Regions from separate parts of the Pseudomonas sp. J452 genome, predicted to be linked through region 3. Evidence: predicted binding sites of a transcription regulator. Region 3 holds the regulator's gene; each other region holds the start of a gene.

The links. Region 3 encodes sigma-54, which starts transcription at its own class of promoters, with help from an activator protein. Its sites were predicted from a motif close to ANTGGCATNNANNTTGCTNT; they were not measured.
Region 1: a site for sigma-54 is predicted at 1,839-1,858, ahead of glnK (P-II family nitrogen regulator). Genes of this name have one in related genera too.
Region 2: a site for sigma-54 is predicted at 1,533-1,552, ahead of LRS11_RS18475 (CmpA/NrtA family ABC transporter substrate-binding protein). Genes of this name have one in related genera too.

The regions. Positions count from the first base shown of each region.
Region 1 covers NZ_CP088294.1:1,427,406-1,430,676, forward strand. Annotated here, with positions in the region: gene LRS11_RS06395 (YifB family Mg chelatase-like AAA ATPase) at 1-1,344, opposite strand, end outside; gene LRS11_RS06400 (accessory factor UbiK family protein) at 1,384-1,644, opposite strand; gene glnK (P-II family nitrogen regulator) at 2,057-2,395, shown strand; gene LRS11_RS06410 (ammonium transporter) at 2,431-3,271, shown strand, end outside.
Region 2 covers NZ_CP088294.1:4,068,703-4,071,973, reverse strand. Annotated here, with positions in the region: gene ntrB (nitrate ABC transporter permease) at 1-92, opposite strand, end outside; gene LRS11_RS18475 (CmpA/NrtA family ABC transporter substrate-binding protein) at 110-1,393, opposite strand; gene LRS11_RS18470 (transcriptional regulator) at 1,765-2,091, opposite strand; gene LRS11_RS18465 (hypothetical protein) at 2,251-2,637, shown strand; partial or broken gene alaC (alanine transaminase) at 2,734-3,271, opposite strand, start outside.
Region 3 covers NZ_CP088294.1:2,299,352-2,302,622, reverse strand. Annotated here, with positions in the region: gene lptB (LPS export ABC transporter ATP-binding protein) at 1-244, shown strand, start outside; gene LRS11_RS10345 (RNA polymerase factor sigma-54) at 391-1,887, shown strand; gene hpf (ribosome hibernation-promoting factor, HPF/YfiA family) at 2,087-2,395, shown strand; gene ptsN (PTS IIA-like nitrogen regulatory protein PtsN) at 2,408-2,872, shown strand; gene rapZ (RNase adapter RapZ) at 2,892-3,271, shown strand, end outside.

The DNA.
Region 1 (3,271 bases), 870 kb from region 3:
CAGCCAACGCTGGTCGTCGGCCTGCAGCGGGCAGTGCTGGCGCAAACCCGGCAGGTCGAGAAAGGCATTGGCGCAGCCCTGCCGGCGCATCTGCCGCTGCCGCGCGTTGGCGACTTCGGCGGCGACGCTGGCGCTGTTCTGTCCACTCTCGGGGTCGGCGTGCAGCGCGGTGCTTTCCCGGGCCACGGTCAGATGCAGGTCGATACGGTCGAGCAGCGGCCCGGACAGTTTGCCGCGGTAGCGCTGAATCTGTTCCGTGCTGCAGCGACAGCGCCCGCTGGGGTCACCCAGATAGCCGCAAGGACAGGGATTCATCGCTGCCACCAGCTGGAATCGAGCGGGAAAACGTACCTTGTCGCGCGCTCGGGCAATCACGATCTGCCCGCTTTCCAGTGGCTCGCGTAGCACCTCCAAGACCTTGCGATCGAATTCCGGCAGTTCGTCCAGAAACAACACGCCCTGATGGGCCAGGGTGATCTCGCCGGGCTGCGGGCGACTGCCGCCACCGACCAGCGCCGGCCCGGAGGCACTGTGATGCGGCTGGCGAAAGGGTCGTTGCGGCCAGCTGGTCAGCGGCGCCTGGCTGGCCACCGAGTGGATGGCGGCCACCTGCAGGGCTTCTTCTTCATCGAGTGGCGGCAACAGCCCGGGCAGGCGGCTGGCCAGTAGGGTCTTGCCGGTGCCCGGTGGTCCGGTAAACAGCAGGTTATGCCCGCCACTGGCGGCGATCAGCAGGGCGCGCTTGGCCGCCAGCTGGCCCTGCACTTCGGCCAGGTCCGGGTAGGGCGTGCAGGTGCGCAGCAAGCCGCCGGCTTGGTATGGCGCCAGTGGGGTGTGGCCATTGAGGTGGGCGGCGAGCTGCAGCAGGTGCTCGACGGCCAGCACGTTCAGGCCGGAGGCCAGGCAGGCTTCCTCGGCATTGGCGTTTGGCACCACTAAGGTGCGTCCGGCCGCGCGCGCAGCCAGGGCGGCGGGCAATACGCCCTGAACCGGGCGTACGGCACCGGACAGCGCCAGTTCGCCGAGGCATTCCAGATTGGCCAGGCTGGCGGCAGGCACCTGGCCGCTGGCAGCCAGCACGCCGAGGGCGATGGCCAGGTCGAAACGCCCGCCATCCTTAGGTAGGTCGGCCGGTGCCAGGTTGAGGGTGATGCGTCGGGTGGGGAATTCGAAGCCGGAAGTGAGGATGGCGCTGCGCACGCGGTCCTTGCTTTCTTTCACCGCCGTTTCCGGCAGGCCGACCAGGGCCATGCTCGGCAGGCCGTTGGCCAGATGGGCTTCGACGGTAACGGCCGGCGCTTCGACGCCGACCTGGGCACGGCTGTGGACTATGGCCAGGGACATGATCACTCCTTGATCAGGTCGCCGGCCGCTGATCGGTGATCAGTCGGCGGGCGGGTTTGGCTGCGCTTCCAGGGCGGCCACCTTGGCCTCCAGGGCTTCCAGGCGGGCGCGGGTGCGCGCCAGAACAACCATCTGGCTGTCGAATTCGTCGCGGCTGACCAGGTCCAGTTTGCTGAACGCACTCTGCAGCAGCACCTTGAATTGCGCCTCGAACTCGCTGCGTGGCAGCGGCGTTTCGCCGTTGAACAGGCGGGAGGCGTGGCTGGTCAGGGCGTCGAGCAGGGCTTTGGGCGGCAGCATGATGGGGGTTCCGGAGTCAGACGGGCGCCAGTGTAGCACGCAGCCCCTGGCGCCACGGCGCAGGGCATGACTGCACGGTTTTTGACCACTGCTGGTGTTTGCTGTGCACCGTTTACGTGCAATGACTCGCTGGTCGAAAACCTGATAACCCCGGTTTATTGGGCTAACTCCATGAAATCAGGGCATTTGTCATAGCTGGCAAGCTTTCTGCTAAGTGACCTGTGACGTGTGCACCGATGCAGTACCGGTGCACGGAGTGAGGCGGGGGGAATGCTTCACTGCATGCGGTTGGTTGGCACTGGAAAGGTCGGCGTGATGGCCTACGGTGCGTTTCAAAAGCCAGACACTGCGCTTAGACTTGAGCCGGGTTTGTTCTTCCTGGGGCAAGTCCACCAAATACGGGAGAGAGTTAATGAAGCTAGTCACTGCCATCATCAAGCCGTTCAAGCTGGACGACGTGCGCGAGTCGCTGTCGGAGATCGGCGTGCAGGGCATCACCGTCACCGAAGTCAAAGGCTTCGGTCGGCAGAAGGGCCACACCGAGCTGTACCGTGGCGCTGAATACGTGGTGGATTTCCTGCCCAAGGTGAAGATCGACGTAGCCATCGCCGACGACCAGCTGGATCGGGTTATCGAGGCGATCACCAAGGCGGCCAACACCGGCAAGATCGGTGACGGCAAGATTTTCGTCGTCAATCTGGAACAGGCCATCCGCATCCGTACCGGCGAAACCGGCACCGACGCAGTTTAAGCCTCAGAACCTCACACGCCCCAGGAGAAAACAATATGACTCTGCGTAAGATCGCAGGGCTAGGAGCCCTCTTGTCCCTCGTTACCCCTGGCCTGGCCATGGCTGACGAGGTTGTCCTCAACTCTGGCGACACCGCCTGGATGCTGACCGCCACCATTCTGGTGCTGCTCATGACCATCCCGGGCCTGGCGCTGTTCTACGGCGGCATGGTCCGCTCGAAGAACATCCTCTCGGTAATGATGCAGTGTTTTGCCATCACCGGTCTGATCAGCATCCTGTGGGTCGTCTACGGCTACAGCATCGCGTTCGACACCACCGGCATGGAGCAGGGCGTTGTTAACTTCAACTCCTTCGTCGGCGGCCTGTCCAAGGCGTTCCTCGCTGGTCTGACCCCGAGCAGCCTGATTGGCGCCTTCCCGGAAAGCGTGTTCATCACCTTCCAGATGACCTTCGCCATCATCACTCCGGCCCTGATCGTCGGTGCCTTCGCTGAGCGCATGAAGTTCTCCGCGATGCTGATCTTCATGGCGGTGTGGTTCACCCTGGTCTATGCACCGATCGCACACATGGTCTGGTCCGGCAACGGCGGCCTGATGTGGGACTGGGGCGTACTGGACTTCGCTGGTGGCACCGTGGTGCACATCAACGCCGGTATCGCTGGCCTGGTTGCCTGCATCGTACTGGGCAAGCGCAAAGGCTTCCCGACCACCGCCATGGCTCCGCACAACCTGGGCTACACCCTGGTCGGCGCAGCGATGCTGTGGGTAGGCTGGTTCGGCTTCAACGCCGGTTCTGCCATCGCTGCCAACGGCACTGCCGGTATGGCCATGCTGGTTACCCAGATCGCTACCGCCGCTGCAGCCCTGGGCTGGATGG
Region 2 (3,271 bases), 1.8 Mb from region 3:
AAGGCCTCCGCGCCAGGCAGGGCCCGGCGCGGAGTGCTGCTGGGGGCAACCGGGGTGGCCATTGTCAGTGGTGTTTTCACTGGAGCGTTCATCTAAGTGCCTCCGAAAATCAGGCTTTAATCGCGAAGGAATTGGCGTAGGCGGCCGGGTTGGAACCGTCCCACACCTTGCCGTCGATCAGGGTGCTGGAGCGCATCACACTGCTCGGCACGGCCAGGCCCAGGGCGCTGGCGGCTTCGCTGTAGATCTTGGTCTGGTTGATACCGGCAGCCACGGCGGCGTAGTCCGGGTCATCCTTGATCAGGCCCCAGCGCTTGAACTGGGTGAGGAACCACATGCCGTCGGAGTGGTAGGGGAAGTTCACGCTGCCGTTCTTGCAGAAGGCCATCGGGTTCTTGTCCTGCCAGCTGTTGCCCAAGCCGTCCTCGTAGTTGCCGAGGAAGCGCTGTTCGATGACTTCGGTCGGCGCGTTGACGTAGGCCTTGCCGGAGATGAGCTTGGCGGTGGCCTTCTTGTTCGCTTCGCTGGCGTCGATGAAGCGGCTGGCGTCGAGGATGGCCATGACCAGGGCGCGAGCGGTGTTGGGGTTCTGCTCGACAAATTCGCGGGAGCAGCCGAGGACTTTTTCCGGGTGGTCGGCCCAGATCTGCTGGGTGGTGGTGGCGGTGAAGCCGATCTTGTCGAACACCGCACGGGCGCCCCACGGCTCACCGACGCAGAAACCGTCCATGTTGCCGACGCGCATGTTGGCGACCATCTGCGGTGGCGGCACGGTGATGGTCTTCACGTCGGTGAAGGGGTTGATGCCGTAGTTCGCCAACCAGTAGTACAGCCACATGGCGTGGGTGCCGGTGGGGAAGGTCTGGGCGAAGGTCAGCGGGTTGCCGCCTTTCTTGATGTGTGCGGCCAGTTGTTCACCGGTGGTGACGCCGGCTTCCTTGAGCTGCTTGGACAGGGTGATGGCCTGGCCGTTCTGGTTCAGGCCCATGAGTACGGCCATGTCCTTTTGCGGCCCGGCCAGGCCCAGCTGCGAGCCGTACATCATGCCGTACAGCACGTGGGAGGCATCCAGTTCGCCGGTGTTCAGCTTGTCGCGTACACCGGCCCAGGAGGCTTCCTTGCTCGGGTTGATGGTCAGGCCGTATTTGGCGGCGAAGCCCTGAGTGGCGGCGACCACCACCGAGGCGCAGTCGGTCAGCGGGATGAAGCCGATATTCAGTACGGCTTTTTCCGGGGCATCGGAGCCGGCGGCATAGGCCGCGCTGCGCAGGAAGCCTGGGGCGGACAGGCCGAGGGCGGCAATGCCGCCGACGGTGCCGGCGATGGCGATGGACTGCTTGAGGAAGTTACGGCGGTTGTTGTTAACCGGGTCTTTGGAATCACGATCACTCATGGAGTTTTCCTTTTTCATGGGCAAACAAAAACGGCGTACGCCAGAGGAGCCCGATGGGAGAGGGTGCTCTGGCGGACGCCGTTGTCCGTGATCCGCGGCCCACCGCCGTTGGTGTGCTGCGCAGGAATCTGCTGGAGGTATTGCAAGGGGCTTGCCAGCTTTCATTGGGTGCAGGCGCGATGTTCCCGCCAAGCGCCTCAACAGGCTCGGCAGGTGTTGAAATAGTGCAACTTAATCAATTGGTTAGAGGCGTTGCGGGGATTTACGAAAAACGCTGAGCGGAGTGTCGGCAGATGGCTGTTGTGGCTGCTTCGCGAGTCACGGCGGTGCTGGGGAGCGCTGTCGTGTGCGCTTTTGGTTCGGCGTGCGCGCTAGCTGCGCAGGGTCGCCAACGGCTGGCTGGCGAGCGCTTCGACGTAATCGCGCAGCCAACGCAGGACTTCCACTGCCTCCCAGCGTGTCGGGTCGAACAGGGCATAGGCCTGGCCCTGGTAGCCGACCACGTCCAGTTGGCGGTGATAGCCGGCGCGTTGCAGCAAGGCTTCGATCTCGGCAAAGCAGGTGTTGAAGTGCACACGCGTGAACGGGGTCTTGCTGCCGGTCACCAGGCCCTCCAGGTGCAGTTCCTCGACCATGGCGCGGACGCTCTCCAGCGGCATCTGGTTCACTTTTTTCTTCAGCAGCAGTACGTCCTGCATGGTGGCGATCCTCTGCTATGCACCTGTGGCGCGGTGCTGGGTGTGCGGTGGGGATAGGGTAATAGAAAGTACTGTACAAATAAACAGTATTCGATAATAGTGGGCTCACGCACTACGGATCAGCCCCGCAGGGGATCAACCGAGAGAGGAGCCGCTTATATGCACCACAAGCTGATGACACTTCTGCTATTGGCCCTGCTGGCCGGCTGCGCGCAGCCACAACTGGAACAGCCCAAGGCCAATGGCGCCTATCTGGTAATCGAGGACGGCGCCGCCTGGGCGGTGCTGGTTTCCGATGGCAAGCGGGTCGAGGAAGCGGGGCGGGTACTCGATGTGGTCAAGCTGCCCGGCCAGCATTCCAGCATCGCCGCCAGCTATGTGATCGAGACGGCCAACTGCGGCAAGCTGCAGTGGCTCACCGAACGCGACGACTTCGGCGAGATCACCCGCCTGGCACCGAGCGGCAATGAGCAACTGGCACGCCCGGACTGCATGATCGGCAACGGCCTCAGCCGGGCCTGGACGGCGCTGGATTACTCCAGCTGAAACGACGAGGCCCCGACAGATTGCTCTGTCGGGGCCTCGTTGCTCACGCTTGCTCGGGTGCGTGCAGCACACTCGCCAGCATTACCGGTTGCTAACTCAGCTATCAGCCTTGCTGCGCGATTTGCTGGCGGGTGCCTGCACCAGGCCATCGGCGCGGAACATCGCCTTGATCCCGCGGATGGCCTGGCGGGTGCGGTCCTGATTCTCGATCAGGGCGAAGCGCACATGGTCGTCGCCGTAGTCGCCGAAGCCGATACCCGGTGAAACGCAGACCTTGGCTTCGAGCAGGAGCTTCTTGGCGAATTCCAGCGAGCCGAGATGGGCATAGGGCTCGGGGATCTTGGCCCAGATGTACATCGAGGCCTTAGGGTTCTCCACCATCCAGCCAGCTTCGTGCAGGCCCTTGACCAGCATGTTGCGGCGCTGGCGGTACTGCTCGGCGATATCGCGCACGCACTGCTGGTCGCCTTCCAGTGCGGCAATGGCCGCCACCTGCAGCGGGGTGAAGGTGCCGTAGTCGTGATAGCTTTTGATCCGCGCCAGAGCGCTGACCAGCTCCGGATTGCCGACCATAAAGCCGATGCGCCAGCCGGCCATGTTGTAGCTCTTGGACAGGGTGAAGAACTCCACGGCG
Region 3 (3,271 bases):
GGATGAACCCTTCGCCGGTGTCGACCCGATCTCGGTCGGCGATATCAAGCAGATCATTTACCACCTCAAGGCCAAGGGCATTGGTGTGCTGATCACCGACCACAACGTGCGCGAGACCCTCGACATCTGCGAGACCGCCTACATTGTCAATGACGGCCAGCTGATCGCCGAAGGCGATGCCGAAAGCATCCTGGCCAACCAACTGGTGAAAGAAGTCTACCTCGGGCACGAGTTCCGCCTCTGACGCAGGCACTGCTTCACTACAGGGACGTTGTCAAGCCTAGGCAAGATCGCCAGTTTCGGGCATATAATTTGCTTATTGGCGGCGCCCCGGCGCCCTGTAGTGAATGGCGCAATTGCGCCGGCAAATAAGGTGCAAAGCTTCCTGCCATGAAACCTTCGCTAGTCCTCAAGATGGGCCAGCAGCTGACGATGACGCCGCAGCTGCAACAAGCCATTCGCCTACTCCAGCTTTCCACCCTGGACCTGCAACAGGAAATCCAGGAAGCCCTGGAATCCAACCCCATGCTGGAGCGCCAGGAAGAAGGCGAAGACTTCGACAACAGCGATCCGCTGGCCGACGGCGAAGAGCAGAACGCCCAGTCCAAACAGCAGCAGGACACCTACCAGGAAACCAACAGCACCCCCGCCGACTCCATCGAGGACGGCGAGTGGAACGAACGCATTCCCAACGAACTGCCGGTCGATACCGCCTGGGAAGATGTCTACCAGACCAGCGCCAGCAGCCTGCCGAGCAATGACGATGACGAGTGGGACTTCACCACCCGTACCTCGGCCGGCGAAAGCCTGCAGACCCATTTGCTCTGGCAGCTCAACCTGGCGCCGATGTCGGACACCGACCGCCTGATCGCCGTAACCCTGATCGACTGCATCAACAATCAGGGCTACCTGGAAGAGTCGCTCGAGGAAATCGTCGAGGCCTTCGACCCGGAAATGGACGTCGAGCTCGACGAAGTCGAAGCCGTGCTGCACCGCATCCAGAACTTCGACCCAGCCGGCGTCGGCGCCCGCGACCTGCGCGAATGCCTGCTTCTGCAACTGCGCCAGCTGCCGGCCAGCACGCCCTGGCTGAGCGAGGCCCAGCGCCTGGCCGGCGACCACCTCGACCTGCTCGGCAGCCGCGACTACAGCCAGCTGATGCGGCGCATGAAGCTCAAGGAAGACGAGCTGCGCCAGATCATCGAGCTGATCCAGAGCCTCAACCCGCGCCCCGGCTCACAGATCGAAGCCAGCGAGCCGGAATACGTGATCCCCGACGTCCTGGTACGCAAGCATAACGAACGCTGGCTGGTGGAGCTGAACCAGGAGGCGGTGCCGCGCCTGCGCGTCAACGCCCAGTACGCAGGCTTCGTCAAACGCGCCGACTCCAGCGCCGACAACACCTTCATGCGCAACCAGTTGCAGGAAGCGCGCTGGTTCATCAAGAGCCTGCAGAGCCGCAACGAGACGCTGATGAAGGTCGCCACGCAGATCGTCGAGCACCAGCGCGGCTTCCTCGAATACGGCGACGAGGCGATGAAGCCGCTGGTCCTGCATGACATCGCCGAAGCGGTGGGCATGCACGAATCGACCATTTCGCGGGTCACCACGCAGAAATTCATGCACACCCCGCGTGGCATTTACGAGCTGAAATACTTCTTCTCCAGCCACGTTAGCACCTCGGAAGGCGGCGAATGCTCGTCGACGGCGATCCGCGCCATCATCAAAAAACTGGTCGCAGCGGAAAACGCGAAAAAGCCGTTGAGTGACAGCAAGATCGCTGGTTTACTGGAAGAACAGGGCATTCAGGTAGCCCGTCGCACCGTCGCCAAATACCGCGAATCCCTCGGGATAGCGCCTTCGAGCGAACGCAAGCGGTTGATGTAGCGCGCAGTGCCTGATGCATGCGCCAGCGACTGATGTGATGCGGCACTGAGGGAAGGCTTTTGCAAAACTGCATGCGCGCCAGGCGCCCTGCCCCGAGGGGGAAGCACAGGACAGTTCTGCAAAAGCCTTCTCAAGCCAAAGTGTTACGGTGGCAGGCCCGCTAGCCTGTCTCTTACACACGGCAACAAGGAGAAGCGGTATGCAAGTCAACATCAGTGGACACCAACTGGATGTGACCGACGCCCTGCGCGACTACATCGGCGAGAAACTCGGCCGACTGGAGCGCCATTTCGACAAGATCACCAATGTGCAGGTGATCATGGAGGTCGAGAAACTCAAGCAGAAAATCGAAGCCACCCTGCACATTGCCGGCGGTGAAGTCGTCGCCAACGCAGAGCACGAAGACATGTATGCGGCGATCGATCTGCTCGCCGACAAACTTGACCGCCAACTGATCAAACACAAGGAAAAGCAGCTCAACCGCCTGCAAGGCGCGACAGCCCGCTGATATCCCCCACACATGATCCGACTTGAAAATATCCTGACCGCCGGCCGTTCCCTGGTGAACGTGTCCGGCGGCAGCAAAAAACGCGTTCTGGAACAAATTGCCAACCTGGTCGCGCGCGAATTGCCCGACCTGGATGGCCAGGACATTTTTGAAAGCCTGATTGCCCGTGAAAAACTCGGTTCCACCGGGTTCGGCAACGGCATCGCCATTCCTCACTGCCGCCTGCCCGGCTGCGCAGCGCCGATCAGCGCCGTGCTGCGCCTGGATGCGGCAGTGGATTTCGACGCCATCGACGGCGCCCCGGTGGACCTGCTGTTCGTCCTGCTGGTACCGGAAGCGGCGACCGACGAGCACCTGGAGCTGCTCCGGCAGATCGCCAGCATGCTCGACCGCGCCGATGTGCGCGAGCGCCTGCGCCAGGCGCAAAGCAGTGAAAGCCTCTACCAGGTAGTCGTCGACGTGCAGAACGGCCAGTAGGCCAGGGTAGGACAGTGTGATGCGCCTGATCATCGTCAGCGGCCGCTCCGGCTCGGGCAAGAGCACTGCTCTCGATGTACTGGAGGACAACGGTTTCTACTGCATCGACAACCTGCCGGCCGGCCTGTTGCCCGAGCTGGCCGAGCGTGCGCTGCTGGAAACCGAACTGTTGCACCCGCTGGTCGCCGTCTCCATCGACGCCCGCAACCTGCCCAGCCAGCTCAAGCGCTTTCCCGAACTGCTCGCCGAAGTCCGCGCCCGCCACATCCTCTGCGACGTGCTGTACCTGGATGCCGACGAGGAAACCCTGCTCAAGCGCTTCTCCGAGACCCGCCGGCGTCACCCGCTGACCAACGAGACCCGCGCCCTGGCCGAAGCCATTCGCGACGAGGAGGCCCT